3 regions of the Pseudarthrobacter sp. 01T43 genome follow, and region 3 is predicted to be linked to each of the others. Evidence: riboswitches for the same ligand, from Rfam matches in the RefSeq annotation. Region 3 holds a riboswitch; each other region holds the start of a gene.

Region 1 (4,306 bases), on a different contig from region 3:
GGATTCCAGGTCGCCGGCGCACCGGGCTGTCACGGCCGGCTCGGCGATCTGGACGATCCCTGAGGGGCCGTTGCCGTTCTTGGCGGCCCCGTTCTTCCCGTTCCCGTTCTTGGCGGCGTTGCCGTTCTCCTTCTGCGGCTTGGACCCGGAAATGACAATCGCATCAAACTCCTGGCCGATGTGGTTGACCAGGAGGGCAGCTTCCACGGTGTCCAGCGCCATGCGTTCCATCCGGCTTGCCAGCTGGTCAGAGGCGGCCATGATTTCCGGCAGGGTGGGCAACGCTTCCCGCGCCCAGTCGGGGACCGGCTTGCCATTGCTCAGGGCTTCGCAGATCACCAGGACGAACCTGTCAATAAGCCGCCGGAGGGGAGCCGTGGTGTGGGCGTAGGCAGCGCCGATGGCCGACTGGATGGCAGCTTCGGGGACGGTGCCGTCAAAGGCGGTGTAGCTGGCTCCGCGGAAGAGCATACCCGCGGAATGCATGATGGCCAGTTGCCGGGGCTCGGTGGGGTCGAGGCTGCGGAGGTACTCGCCGTAGCTGATCTTCCCGTCCCACGCCTTGCCGAGGGCCACCGTCTGGAGCCGGAAATGCCTGAGGGAACGCTCGTCCGGGGCGGGCATGGTTCGAAGGATGCCAACCTTCCCCGCCAGCATCATGTCCGCCGCCGCCATTCCGGTCATCAGCGAAATCTGGGCATTCCAGTCCTCCACCGGAAGCTGGGGCGCCGCGGCAATCCGGTAGCCGCCGTCGGGCAGTTGGACGATTTCTTGCTCCGGCATGTTCAGGCTGGCGCCGCCGCGCTGGCGTTCCAGTTCAACACGCTTGAGCCCCACTTCCTTCAGGAGGTGCAGCACGGGGTTGGCTGTTCCGGCGTCGATCTCGGCCTGGACACCCTTATAGTCCAATTTGGACCGGCTGCGGATGGTTGCCCGCTGGACGGACACGCTGCCAACGTGGGCGGCGTCGTCGAGCCCGAATTCCCAGACAAACGCGGCACACAGCTGATCGGCAAGCAGGCTGCCCGCCTCCTCGCTGATGACCTCGGGGTGCAGCGGTATTCGGCCGTCCGGGGCGTAGAACGTCTGGCCGCGGCGGCGGGTTTCGGCGTCCAGGTTCCCGCCGGGGCGGACAAAGGAGGGCACGTCCGCGATGGCGTACAGGACCCGGTAGCCGGCGTCGGAACGCTCGATGAACAGCGCCTGGTCAAGGTCCGTGGACGACGCCGGATCGATGGTCAGGAACTCAACCTCCGTCAGGTCGGAGGGCGGCAGCTGATGGGCTGCCACGGCCTCCTCGGCGTCGCGGACCGCCTCGGCCGGGTAAGGCCCCGGCAATTCCAGCTCGGTCCGCAGGGCACTCAGGGCTGCCGCGAGGGCGTTGGTCTTCTCGTGGACGTTGGGGGCCAACCGATGATGGGACACAAAAGTCAGATTAGCCCGATTTCCCGGGAACGTGCACGGCCCGCCCAGCTGAGGGCTGGATTCCTAGGCAGCGCCGGCATCCAAGGCGGCGAGGAGTGCCCTGGCCGCCGCGGCGGGATCCGAGGCTTCCGTAATAGCGCGGACCACAACGATCCTGCTGGCACCTGCCGCCACCACCTGCTCGACGTTGTCCAGGTCAATCCCGCCGATCGCGAACCAGGGCAACGCGGCCTGGGTGCCGGTGGCACCAACGGCGTCCGCTGCGTACCGCACGAGGTCAAGGCCGACGGCGGCCCGGCCAGGTTTGGTGGGGGTGGCCCAGACCGGTCCCACGCAGAAGTAGTCGAGGCCGCCGTCGGCAGTCACCGAGGACGACAACCGGATGGCGCCTTCCACCTGTTCAGTGGTGTGGGTGGAAAGCCCCACCACAGCACCGGCCCCGAGTAGTGTGCGTGCGGAGGCCACGGGCAGGTCCTTCTGACCGATGTGGAAGACCGGCGCGCCGGACAGCATGGCGATGTCGGCGCGGTCATTGACCGCCCAGAGCCGTCCGTGGCGGGCGGCGGCCGCCTGAAGGACCGTCAGCAGTTCCAGCTCCTCGGCGGCCTCGATGCCCTTGTCCCTGAGCTGGATGATGTCCACGCCGCCGGCAAACGCCGCGTCCACAAACTCTGCAAAGTCCCCGCGGTCGCGGCGGGCGTCGGTGCACAGGTACAGCCTGGCGCCGGGGGGCAGGCCGGCGCCGGGTTCCTGGATGGTGGGGCTGGGGAGGATGCTGGGGATGGAAGACACGTTCATAAAAACCACCATAGTTCCCCTAAACTGGGCGAGTACTGCGGGAGCCCGTTGCAGCCGTCACAAAGCGGCCGGGCTGAGAGGGCATCAAAGCCGACCGCTTGACCTGATCCGGCTAGTACCGGCGTAGGGAAGGAATCACATGGTCCCCCCATCCGGCGGCGCGCCCGCCAGCACACCTGACACTGCCACGAGCTGTGGACTGGACAGCCCCACCGTCCTGCACGCCGACGTGGCGGTGATCGGGGGCGGAGTCATTGGCCACTGCATCGCCTGGGAGGCGCGACTCTCCGGCCGGTCCGTGGTGGTGATCGATGACGAACCGGGTTCAGGGGCCAGCTGGGCGGCCGCCGGCATGCTCGCCCCTGTCAGCGAGCTGCACTACCAGGAGGAAGGCCTGCTGGAGCTGATGCTTGAGTCCTCGCACCTGTGGCCTGCCTTCGCGGCCGGCCTCGCCGAGGCCGGGGCAGGGGATTTTGGCTACCTTACGACGCCGACCCTCGCCGTCGGTGCCGACGCAGCGGACCGTCGGGCACTGATGGACCTCAGGGCCGTCCAACAGGCCAACGGACTGCTGGTGGAGCCGCTGACGGTCCGGGAAGCGAGGGGCAGGGAACCGCTGCTCAGTCCGGCCATTTCCTGTGCCCTGGACATTCCGGCGGACCACCAGGTGGACCCGCGCAGGCTGATCGCATCTTTGCGGGAAGTCCTGGCCAGCCACCGACCGGGCGCAGGGACCGCCGTGGACGGCGCCAGCCGAGGGTTCGCCGTTGATCACCGCGCCACCGCGCTCCTGTGGGAGGACGGCCGCGTCAGCGGGGTGAAACTGGCCAGTGGCGGAACAGTCCTGGCGGGGGAGACCATCGTGGCCAACGGCCTTCAGGCGGCTGCCCTGGGAGGCCTGCCGGACTGGATGCGGCTCCCCCTGAGGCCCGTCTACGGCGACATCCTGCGGCTCGGCGTTCCCCGGCACCTGCGCCCGTTGGTGACGTCCACCGTCCGGGGCATGGTCCACGGCGTGCCGGTCTACATCGTGCCCCGGCAGGACGGCACGGTGGTGATCGGCGCAACCCAGCGCGAGGACGCACTGCCCGAAGCAGGGGATACCACGGCAGGCGGCCGTGCCGTCTCGGCAGGCGGCGTGTACCAATTACTGCGTGACGCTCAGGTCCTGCTGCCCGCCGTCGCCGAGCTGGAGCTCCTCGAATGCACCACGAGGGCGCGTCCCGCGACTCCGGACAACGCGCCGCTGCTGGGCCGCGTGCCTGCTCCTGGCTCAGGACATATTCCGGGGCTGATTATCGCGACCGGTTTCTACCGCCACGGCGTGTTGCTGTCTCCGGCAGCCGCAGTTATCTGCCGCGACCTGCTGGACGGCCGCGAAGATCCGCGATGGCAGGCCCTCAACCCGGACAGGTTTTCCACCCAGCCCCAAGCCACGTTTCAATTCACGAAGGAAACAGCATGAACATCACCCTCAACGGCTCGCCCCATGCCGTGCCCTGCGATGCCTCCATCACCACCCTGGTCAGCCAGATCACCGGCCGTACCCTCGCCGCCAACGGCCAGGCCGCGGACGGGCAGAAACTCGGCGTCGCCGTTGCCCACAACTCAGAAGTGGTACCGCGCAGCCAGTGGTTCGTCACGACGCTCGCCGACGGGGACAGCGTCGAACTGGTCACGGCAGTACAGGGAGGCTGACACCATGACGGTCATGAACAACATCAGCACCGGGACCACCTCGGTGGATACCGACCGGTTTGTCATCGACGGCGTGGAACTTGGTTCCCGCCTCATCATGGGCACCGGTGGAGCTCCCAGCCTGGACGGCCTGGGCGCCGCCCTGCTGGCGTCCGGGACGGAGCTCACCACCGTGGCGATGAGGCGATACTCGCCCGCCGAGTCCGGCTCGCTCTTCCAACTCCTGGTGGACCATGGAATCCGGGTCCTGCCCAACACCGCTGGCTGTTTTACCGCCCGCGACGCTGTCATGACGGCCGAGCTGGCCCGCGAAGCCCTGGAAACGGACTGGGTCAAGCTGGAAGTCATCGCCGACGAACAGACGCTGCTGCCGGACGCCGTCGAG
Region 2 (4,306 bases), on a different contig from region 3:
CAGGGGTCCGGCCGAGGCTGGCTCCGCCACAAACTCGGTGCCCGGAACAAACCGGTCTGCCGGAGCATCGGTCAAAACCTGGACCGTTACTTCGCCGCGGATTCCGTGCGGTTTGCCGATTCGTGCCACCTGAAGCTGCATCTGTTCCTCTGTTCCGGTTGTGGGAATATCCACAATGTTCTGATGAAAGCACTCCGGCCCCTCCACCCTGATGGGTGGAAGGGCCGGAGCAAAAAACTGGTACTGCCGAGCGCTTAGCGGCGGCGGTCGGTGTCGACGACGTCGACCCTGACCGGTTCGCCGTCTGCCAGTGCCGCCACAACGGTGCGCAGTGCACGTGCGGTGCGGCCCTGGCGGCCGATCACCCGTCCCAGGTCATCCTGATGAACGCGAACCTCGAGGGTGTCCCCGCGGCGGTTGTTCTTCGAGCTGACCTTGACATCTTCCGGCGAATCAACGATCCCCCGGACCAGGTGTTCGAGCGCTTCTGCCAGCAATTTACTCAGCCTCGGTGGCTTCTGCTTCAGCCGGAGCCTCGGCTGCGTCAGACTGCTTTGCCTTCTTGGTGATGGCTTCCGGGATGATCACGGAACCCTTTTCCGGGGCAACAAAGGCAGCCTTGGGAGCCTTGGTCTTCAGGGTGCCTTCCTGGCCCGGGAGGCCCTTGAACTTCTGCCAGTCACCGGTGATCTTGAGGATCGCGGCAACCTGCTCGGACGGCTGTGCGCCGACGCCGAGCCAGTACTGGGCACGGTCCGTGTCGACCTCGATGTACGAGGGCTCTTCGGTGGGGTGGTACTTGCCGATCTCTTCGATGGCACGGCCGTCACGCTTGGAGCGTGCGTCCATGACAACGATGCGGTAGTACGGTGCGCGCATTTTGCCAAAGCGCTTAAGGCGAATCTTTACGGCCACTTTTGTGGTCACTCCTGTTTCAGAAAAGGGTTGAACCAACGTTCTGCACCCGTGGGGCGGGCCGTACTTGAGGGTTCGAAGGACAGGATCCGGACGCGGAGAGAGGGGCCACGCAGATCGAGTACCTGTTTATTGTGCCAGATCAGCGCCAGGATTTCGACTTGACACGGGGCGGGGCCGGCGGGACGGACCCCGAAGACACCCAGCCTAGGACGACCAGACGTACAAACCGGTGCGATCGGCGTCGTCGATTCCGCCGGCGAGCCCGGCAAGCTGCTGGACGTACGTCCGGGCGTCGGCCGCGCCAAAGGGCATGTCGTCCTGGGCAGCCCATTTTTCGGCGACGTCATCCAACACGTTGCCCTCGCCCTCAGTTTCATAGGTGAGGAGGTCCGCGAGAGCCCGGACCATGGCCGGTGGAACGCCAAGAAGGGAGTCGCTGGAAACGTCAACCATGGCGAGTTCGTACCCCTCACCACCGGCGTGGACCGCGGCCCCGGCGAGATCACCAAGCTGTTCAATTTCGAAATCACTGACGCCAGGTATCCGCAGCGCGGAGCCGGACGGCGAGCCGCCGGCATCGAGGACGCCGGCGCGTTTCAGCGCGGCGTCGTGGGTAGCTACAAAGATTTCAGTGAAGCCCATGGGAACAACCCTCATTCCGTCGACGGTGCGGCCCAGGCGGGCAGCATAGGGTGCCGCCCCGGCCGTTCGAAATCAGCCTAGTGCATGGCAGGCCGCACTTCCGGCCACCGGCTCTCAGCGGACAGCAACCCGGATGTTGTTACGCCAGGGATCCTCGAACCGCAGCTCGGCGCCAGTGTGGTGGGAGGCCACACCGGCGACCTTCAGGCGGTCAGCGAGAGCTCCGACGTCGTCACCGGAAGCCACCTCGATAAGCACCTCGCCGAGGCCCAGGGTGTCCTTTCGCGGACCGGCACCGCGGCTGTTCCAAACATTCATGGCCATGTGGTGGTGGTAGCGTCCGGCGGAGACAAACAGCGCCTGCCCATGCCAGCCCGCGGTCTTTTCGAAGCCCAGGGTGCCCACGTAAAATTCGTGCGCCGATTGGACATCTCCCACCTGGAGGTGGACATGGCCCACACCGGCGTCAGTGGCCAGCTGGCCGTCCAGGGATTCCTGGCTCAGGTGCTGTTCAAGGTAGCGCTGGGGTGGCAGTGCCAGGCTGTCCATCACTACTTCGGTGCCGTTCCAGGACCAGTTCTTGCGGGGGCGGTCCCAGTAGAGCTCGATGCCGTTGCCCTCGGGGTCGTTGAAGTAGAAGGCCTCGCTCACGAGGTGGTCTGCGCTGCCGGTAAAGAGCCGGGGGTCAAACTGGGCGGCGGTGGCCACCGTGGCAGCCAGTGCAGCCTGGTCATCAAAGAGCAGCGCCGTGTGGAACAGCCCGGCCTCTCCCCTGCCCGGCAGGTGCAGCGACGGCGCTGGCGCCAGGTGGACCAGTGGGCGCTTGAGGCGGCCCAGGTGAACGCCACCATCCTCCTCCGCGACCACCTCGAGTCCCAGGGCGCGCTGGTAATAGTCGGTCATCAGCTTCATGTCGCCCACCTTGAGCATCACTGTGCCCATGGAGAGGTCGGCAGGYAGAAGATCCTGGCTGGTGGCTTCTGCAGTCATGTGAACGCTCCCGGTCCGCAGGCCTTCGGGATTGAAGGCCGTTATGCATCTAATTTACTTGAAGCTTCAATTTAATTCAAGTGATCCGAAGGATTCCGCACCAGCTGTGGTAGCTTCGTCTTGACCACACGGGTGCCCTTGCAGGGGCTGAGATCGGGCTGCCGCAGCCTGCGACCGTTGAACCTGTCCGGGTAATGCCGGCGAAGGAAGTGAGTATTCCATTGAGTACGCAAAAAGCATGGCCCATTCCTGCCCAAAATGCGACAGCCAGCGCCGTGACGGGAGCCGACACGGCGCCGGCCGCATCCGAACCGGCGTCGCCCCAAGCCGCGGAAACCCAATCCCTGAAATCCCACGCGCTGGCGTATATCAGCGATGAAAGTTCCGGAATCAGGGTGCCCGTCACCGAAATCGCTCTCGAGCCGTCTCCCAACGGCGAGGAGAACGGCCCCTTCCGGGTCTACCGCACGGCCGGTCCCGGCAGCGATCCGGTGGTGGGACTCAGCCCGTTCCGGCGCGCCTGGATCGAAGCGCGCGGCGACACCGCGCCGTACGGGGGCCGGGAACGGAACCTGCTCGATGACGGCAAATCGGCCGTGCGCCGCGGCGCCGCGTCCGCGGAATGGAAGGGGGCACGGCCGGTGCCCCGCCGCGCCGTCGCCGGCAAATCCGTCACCCAGATGCATTATGCCCGCCGCGGTGTGGTGACGCCCGAGATGCAGTTCGTGGCCCTTCGCGAAAACTGCGACGTGGAACTGGTCCGCAGCGAAGTGGCCGCTGGCCGCGCCATCATCCCGAACAACATCAACCACCCGGAATCCGAGCCCATGATCATCGGCAAGGCCTTCCTGGTGAAGATCAACGCCAACATCGGAAACTCGGCCGTGACAAGCTCCATTGCCGAGGAAGTGGACAAGCTGCAGTGGGCCACCCAGTGGGGCGCGGATACCGTCATGGACCTGTCCACCGGCGACGACATCCACACCACCCGTGAATGGCTCATCCGCAACTCCCCCGTCCCCATCGGCACGGTGCCCATTTACCAGGCGCTGGAGAAGGTCAACGGCGAGGCCAACAAGCTGACCTGGGAGATTTTCCGCGACACCGTGATCGAACAGTGCGAGCAGGGCGTCGACTACATGACCATCCACGCCGGAGTCCTGCTGCGCTATGTGCCGCTGACCGCCAACCGTGTCACGGGCATCGTCTCGCGCGGCGGGTCCATCATGGCCGGCTGGTGCCTCGCCCACCACCAGGAGAACTTCCTGTACACCCACTTCGATGAGCTGTGTGAAATCTTTGCCCAGTACGATGTCGCCTTCTCCCTGGGCGACGGGCTCCGGCCCGGTGCGACGGCGGACGCCAACGACGCCGCCCAGTTCGCCGAGCTGGACACTTTGGCCGAGCTGACCCAGCGCGCCTGGGAATTTGACGTGCAGGTGATGGTGGAAGGTCCTGGGCACATACCGTTCCACCTGGTCCGGGAGAACGTGGAACGCCAGCAGGACCTCTGCAAGGGCGCTCCCTTCTACACGCTGGGACCGCTGGTGACCGATATTGCTCCGGGCTACGACCACATCACCTCGGCCATCGGCGCCACGGAAATTGCCCGCTACGGCACGGCCATGCTCTGTTACGTGACGCCCAAGGAACACCTGGGGCTGCCCAACAAGGACGACGTTAAAACCGGCGTGATCACCTATAAGATCGCAGCTCATGCCGCCGACCTGGCCAAAGGCCACCCGGGCGCCCACGA
Region 3 (4,306 bases):
ACTCGCGCCTTTTTTATGTGCCATTTGAAATGCCTGCCTCTAAATTCTGGGGAATCTGCTGAAAACCTGAACAGTAACGAAGGTTACTTGATACCAGTGATCTTGACCTTGGTCAGTTCCTGACGGTGACCCTGGCGCTTCTTGTAACCGGTCTTGTTCTTGAACTTCTGGATGACGATCTTCGGACCACGGAGGTCGTTGAGGATCTCAGCCGTAACAGTTACCTTGGCCAGGTCCGCAGCTGCGGAGGTGACCTTGTCACCGTCCACCAGGAGCAGGGCGGGCAGCTCAATGGTGCTGCCAGCTCCACCGGCGACGCGGTTGAGGGTAACGAAGTCTCCAACGGAGACCTTCTCTTGCCGGCCGCCTGCGCGGACAATCGCGTACACCACTTGGGAACTCACTTCTCTCGACGTTTATAACTAAATTTGCGTGCGGGCCCGGAACCAAAACTGGCTGGGATTCCCGCTGTGCCTCAACGCCGTGGGGTCGTAACCCAAGTGTTGGCGTAAGCACCGAAGATCTAGAATACGCTAATTTCGCCTTCGGCTGCAAATGAGGCTGGGTACGGCCGGTTGTCTGTGATAAGTCCCACTGGGGGGATCACTACTGACAATCCAGAACCGTGCCCGACTATCGTACCGGCTGCCGCGGCCGGAGATGTTCAGGCATGCAGGCGCGGCGCGTCGAAGAAATCCACTTCGAAACGGCATGAGTGCCTGAACGCCTGGAGCATGGCGGCCTTTTCGTCCGCTGACGCCCTGCTGCCTGCCTCGTCAGCCAAGGCGACCGCATCGCGGGTTGCCTGCGCAAAGTCCTCGTCCGCGTAGGTCCGAAGCCACTCGGCGTAGGGGTGCTCTTCCGGTGCTCCGGCTGCCAGGAACTGCGAATGCAGGGTCTGGCCCACTTCGGCGTAGAGCCAGAAGCACGGCAGGAGTGCCGCCACCAGCACTCCGTAGCTGCCGGAGGTGGAGGCTGCCAACAGGTGATCGACGTAGGACTTGGTGACCGGGCCCAGGACGTGCTCCACCGTGCGTGTGCTGAGCCAGGTGCGGTGCAGTTCGGATTCGACCTCGAGGCAATGCTGGGCCGACCGGGCCCAGAACAGCTGGGCGGCTTCCGTAGGCGCCAGCGCACTGGCTCGGGCCAGGGCGCGTGAGTAGCCGTTGAGGTAGATGGCGTCCTGAGCGAGGTAGTACGCGAACTGGTCCTCCGCCAAGGTGCCGGCGGCCAGTCCGCGGATGAAGTCGAGCCCGTAGATGGCGTCCAGATCGGGGGCCGCCGCCTGGCGAAGGGTCCCGGCGAATTCTCCGGCCGCGACTTCCCCGGTGGCGAATTCTCCGGCCGCGAGTTCCCCGGCTGCGAGTTCCGCGGTGGCGACGGGCTGCGGGACGTGGTGGAAGTGGTGGACGGGACCGTTGCCGCCCCCGACCTCCAGCTGGCCTGACGCCTCCAGGGCGCCGGCAAGCCAAGGCTTCACCTGCCGAAGTGACGCTTCCCAGTCCCCCAACCGGGCCTGTGCCGTGGCCATGGCCGAGGACAGCGAGCAGCCGGTGCCATGGCTGTTGCGGGTGGGAATCCTGTCTCCGGCCACTTCCACCACCGGACTGGAGAGCAGACCTCCGGTGTTGACGAGGGCATCCGGGCACGCATCGCCGTCGAGATGGCCTCCCTTGACCAGGATGGTGGCGCCGGTGGCTGCGGCCAGGCGCTTGCCCTGCTCCAGCGCGGCGGCCCAGTCCCGGGCCTGCGGTTCGTGCACCAGGATGGCCAGCTCAGCGAGGTTGGGCGTGATCAGGGCCGCGAGGGGCAGCAGCGCGAGCAGCGCAGCCTCCGCCGATTCCTTCAGCAGCCGGTCCCCGCTCGTGGCCACCATGACCGGATCCAGTACCACGACGCCGGGACGTACCTTCTCCAGCCAGCTGCGGACCGTGTCAATTACCTCCGCATTTCCCAGCATACCGATCTTGACGGCGTCGATGGTGATGTCATCGCTGATCGCATCAAGCTGCTGGCGCAAGAAGGCAGCAGGAGGCACATGGACATCCTGGACGCCCCGGGTGTTCTGAACTGTCAGTGCGGTGATGGCTGCCATCCCGTAGCCACCCAGGGCGGCAATGCTCTTGAGGTCGGCCTGGATGCCTGCCCCGCCGGACGGATCCGATCCGGCGATGGACAGGACACGCGGGGTATCACGCAGCACAGCCACCGAGGCGGATGACCCGGCCACGGGGTGCCGGGCGGCACGCGGTTGTACAGGTTTCGCCGTTCCCGGAGTTTCGGGGGTTGCGGGGGTTCCGGAAGTCTCGGGGGTTGCGGGAGGAAGGACATAGGTCGAAGCCAAAGGAGACATCCCTTCGCCGGTGCTAACCGGACAGGTTCAACGGGTGTGGATCTCAGCCGGCCCTTTGCGCGGCACCCCGTGTCAGTAACCCACCCTAGCCTTTCCCCGCTCCCGCCGCCTTAGATGAAGCCGGAACGCGGGATGCCCGCACGCGCCCCCGGGAAGGGGCGGGTGCGGGCATCCTGATTGTTGTCCCCGGGCAGAGTCAGAGCTCCGAAGCGGGCACCCCTACCCCCAGGATAATCGGCGCATTGGTCTCGGCCTGCGTGGCAGCCGCCGGAGCATTGGTCCGCTCCGGCGTCTTGGCAGCATGGGTATGCCCTGCGGTGGCGGCTTGAACGGCTTCATGATGCTCCACCGTGGTGGCGTTAGCTGCGCCCTGGGCACGGCTGGCGCTCCGGTTCCGCCGCGGACGCCGGGCACGGGGCTGCTCGGTGTGGTCGGAGTAGTCCTTCTCCGGCGCGGCAGGAGCCTGGGCAGGAGTCTGACGGGCAGGCTCCGCCGGCTGCTGGCGCTCGGTCTGCTGGCGCTCCGCTGACCTGCCTTCGGCTTGGCGTGCAGCCTGCTGGCTTTCGGCCGGCACGCTTGCGGCAACAGGTGCCGGTTCGCCAAGCTTGGCGAATGCCTCCGCCAGCCGGTCAAGAGTCAGCGCCGGAGCCTGTGGCTGCTCCTCGTGGTGCTCCACGAACGGCAGCACTACCTGCTCGCCACCGAACGTCAGCACGGCGGCGGGCCGGCCCGTGTTGTCCGTCTCGGAAGGTCGTGCCGGGGCCGGGGCCTCCTGGCTGGCGGCATTCCCGGCAGCGGCATGGGCTACTTCGTCGTCGTGCAGATGGGCAGCGTGGGCGGCGGCCGCAATGTTCGCGAGGGCTGCCCTGGTGGCTTCAGCCTTGGCATGGCGCTCGGCGTCGCTCGGATCCGGGTGGACCGTATGGATCTGCACCGGAGCCGCCGGTGCTACGTCCAGGGGCTGCCCGCCGCGGCCGCGGCGGCGCTTCCGGTCAGTCCGGGCGCCCTGCTGGGCGTCCGGACGGGTGTCGATGCGCTGGTTGTCCGTGCGCTGCGTGTCCGGGCGGTTGTCCGCACGCTGCACATGGTGCTCGGCGGCGACGGTGTTTGCTCGGCGGTGCTCCACCGGGTCGTCGTGGGTAACAATACCGCGTCCGGCGCAGGTTTCGCACTGTTCGCCGAAGACCTCCAGGAGACCGGTGCCCATGCGCTTTCGCGTCATCTGCACCAGACCCAGCGACGTCACTTCCGCCACCTGATGCTTGGTGCGGTCACGGCCCAGGCATTCCACCATGCGGCGGAGCACCAGGTCGCGGTTGGACTCGAGGACCATGTCGATGAAGTCGATGACAATGATGCCGCCGATATCGCGGAGCCGGAGCTGCCGGACCACTTCTTCGGCCGCTTCGAGGTTGTTCTTAGTAACAGTTTCCTCAAGGTTGCCGCCGCTGCCGGTGAACTTTCCGGTGTTGACGTCCACCACGGTCATGGCTTCGGTGCGGTCAATGACCAGCGAACCGCCGGACGGCAGGAAGACCTTGCGCTCGAGTGCCTTGTGGATCTGTTCGTCGATCCTCCACGCGGCGAAAATGTCCTGGTCCTTGGTCCACTTTTCCAGGCGCCCAACCAGATCCGGGGCAACATACGTGACGTAGGCCTCGATGGTGTCCCACGCTTCTTCGCCGGAGACGATCAGCTTGGAGAAGTCCTCGTTGAAGACGTCCCGGACCACCTTGATGGTGAGATCCGGTTCGCCGTAGAGCAGCTCCGGGGCCAGGATCTTGGTGGAGGTGGACTGGCTTTCGATGCCCTCCCACTGAGCGCGCAAACGGTTGATGTCGTGCGTGAGCTCCTCTTCCGAGGCGCCCTCAGCAGCGGTCCGGACAATCACGCCGGCATGCTCGGGCAAACGGTCCTTGAGGATGCGCTTGAGGCGGTTGCGTTCGACGTCGG

What was found. Region 3 has a riboswitch for thiamine pyrophosphate ahead of AC1DIM_RS01890 (bifunctional hydroxymethylpyrimidine kinase/phosphomethylpyrimidine kinase). Riboswitches for the same ligand answer to the same signal wherever they lie in the genome.
Region 1: another riboswitch for thiamine pyrophosphate. It lies ahead of thiO (glycine oxidase ThiO); the one in region 3 lies ahead of AC1DIM_RS01890 (bifunctional hydroxymethylpyrimidine kinase/phosphomethylpyrimidine kinase).
Region 2: another riboswitch for thiamine pyrophosphate. It lies ahead of thiC (phosphomethylpyrimidine synthase ThiC); the one in region 3 lies ahead of AC1DIM_RS01890 (bifunctional hydroxymethylpyrimidine kinase/phosphomethylpyrimidine kinase).

The regions. Positions count from the first base shown of each region.
Region 1 is NZ_JBFTPV010000004.1:181,768-186,073, forward strand. Features, by position in the region: gene AC1DIM_RS06580 (RNB domain-containing ribonuclease) at 1-1,425, opposite strand, end outside; gene thiE (thiamine phosphate synthase) at 1,489-2,223, opposite strand; TPP riboswitch at 2,251-2,370, shown strand; gene thiO (glycine oxidase ThiO) at 2,363-3,688, shown strand; gene thiS (sulfur carrier protein ThiS) at 3,685-3,921, shown strand; gene AC1DIM_RS06600 (thiazole synthase) at 3,926-4,306, shown strand, end outside.
Region 2 is NZ_JBFTPV010000006.1:235,347-239,652, reverse strand. Features, by position in the region: gene rimM (ribosome maturation factor RimM) at 1-141, opposite strand, end outside; gene AC1DIM_RS08885 (RNA-binding protein) at 255-497, opposite strand; gene rpsP (30S ribosomal protein S16) at 499-915, opposite strand; gene AC1DIM_RS08875 (hypothetical protein) at 1,123-1,560, opposite strand; gene AC1DIM_RS08870 (VOC family protein) at 1,675-2,550, opposite strand; TPP riboswitch at 2,669-2,776, shown strand; gene thiC (phosphomethylpyrimidine synthase ThiC) at 2,826-4,306, shown strand, end outside.
Region 3 is NZ_JBFTPV010000002.1:57,260-61,565, reverse strand. Features, by position in the region: gene rpmA (50S ribosomal protein L27) at 1-24, opposite strand, end outside; gene rplU (50S ribosomal protein L21) at 84-392, opposite strand; gene AC1DIM_RS01890 (bifunctional hydroxymethylpyrimidine kinase/phosphomethylpyrimidine kinase) at 665-2,353, opposite strand; TPP riboswitch at 2,336-2,433, opposite strand; gene AC1DIM_RS01885 (Rne/Rng family ribonuclease) at 2,550-4,306, opposite strand, start outside.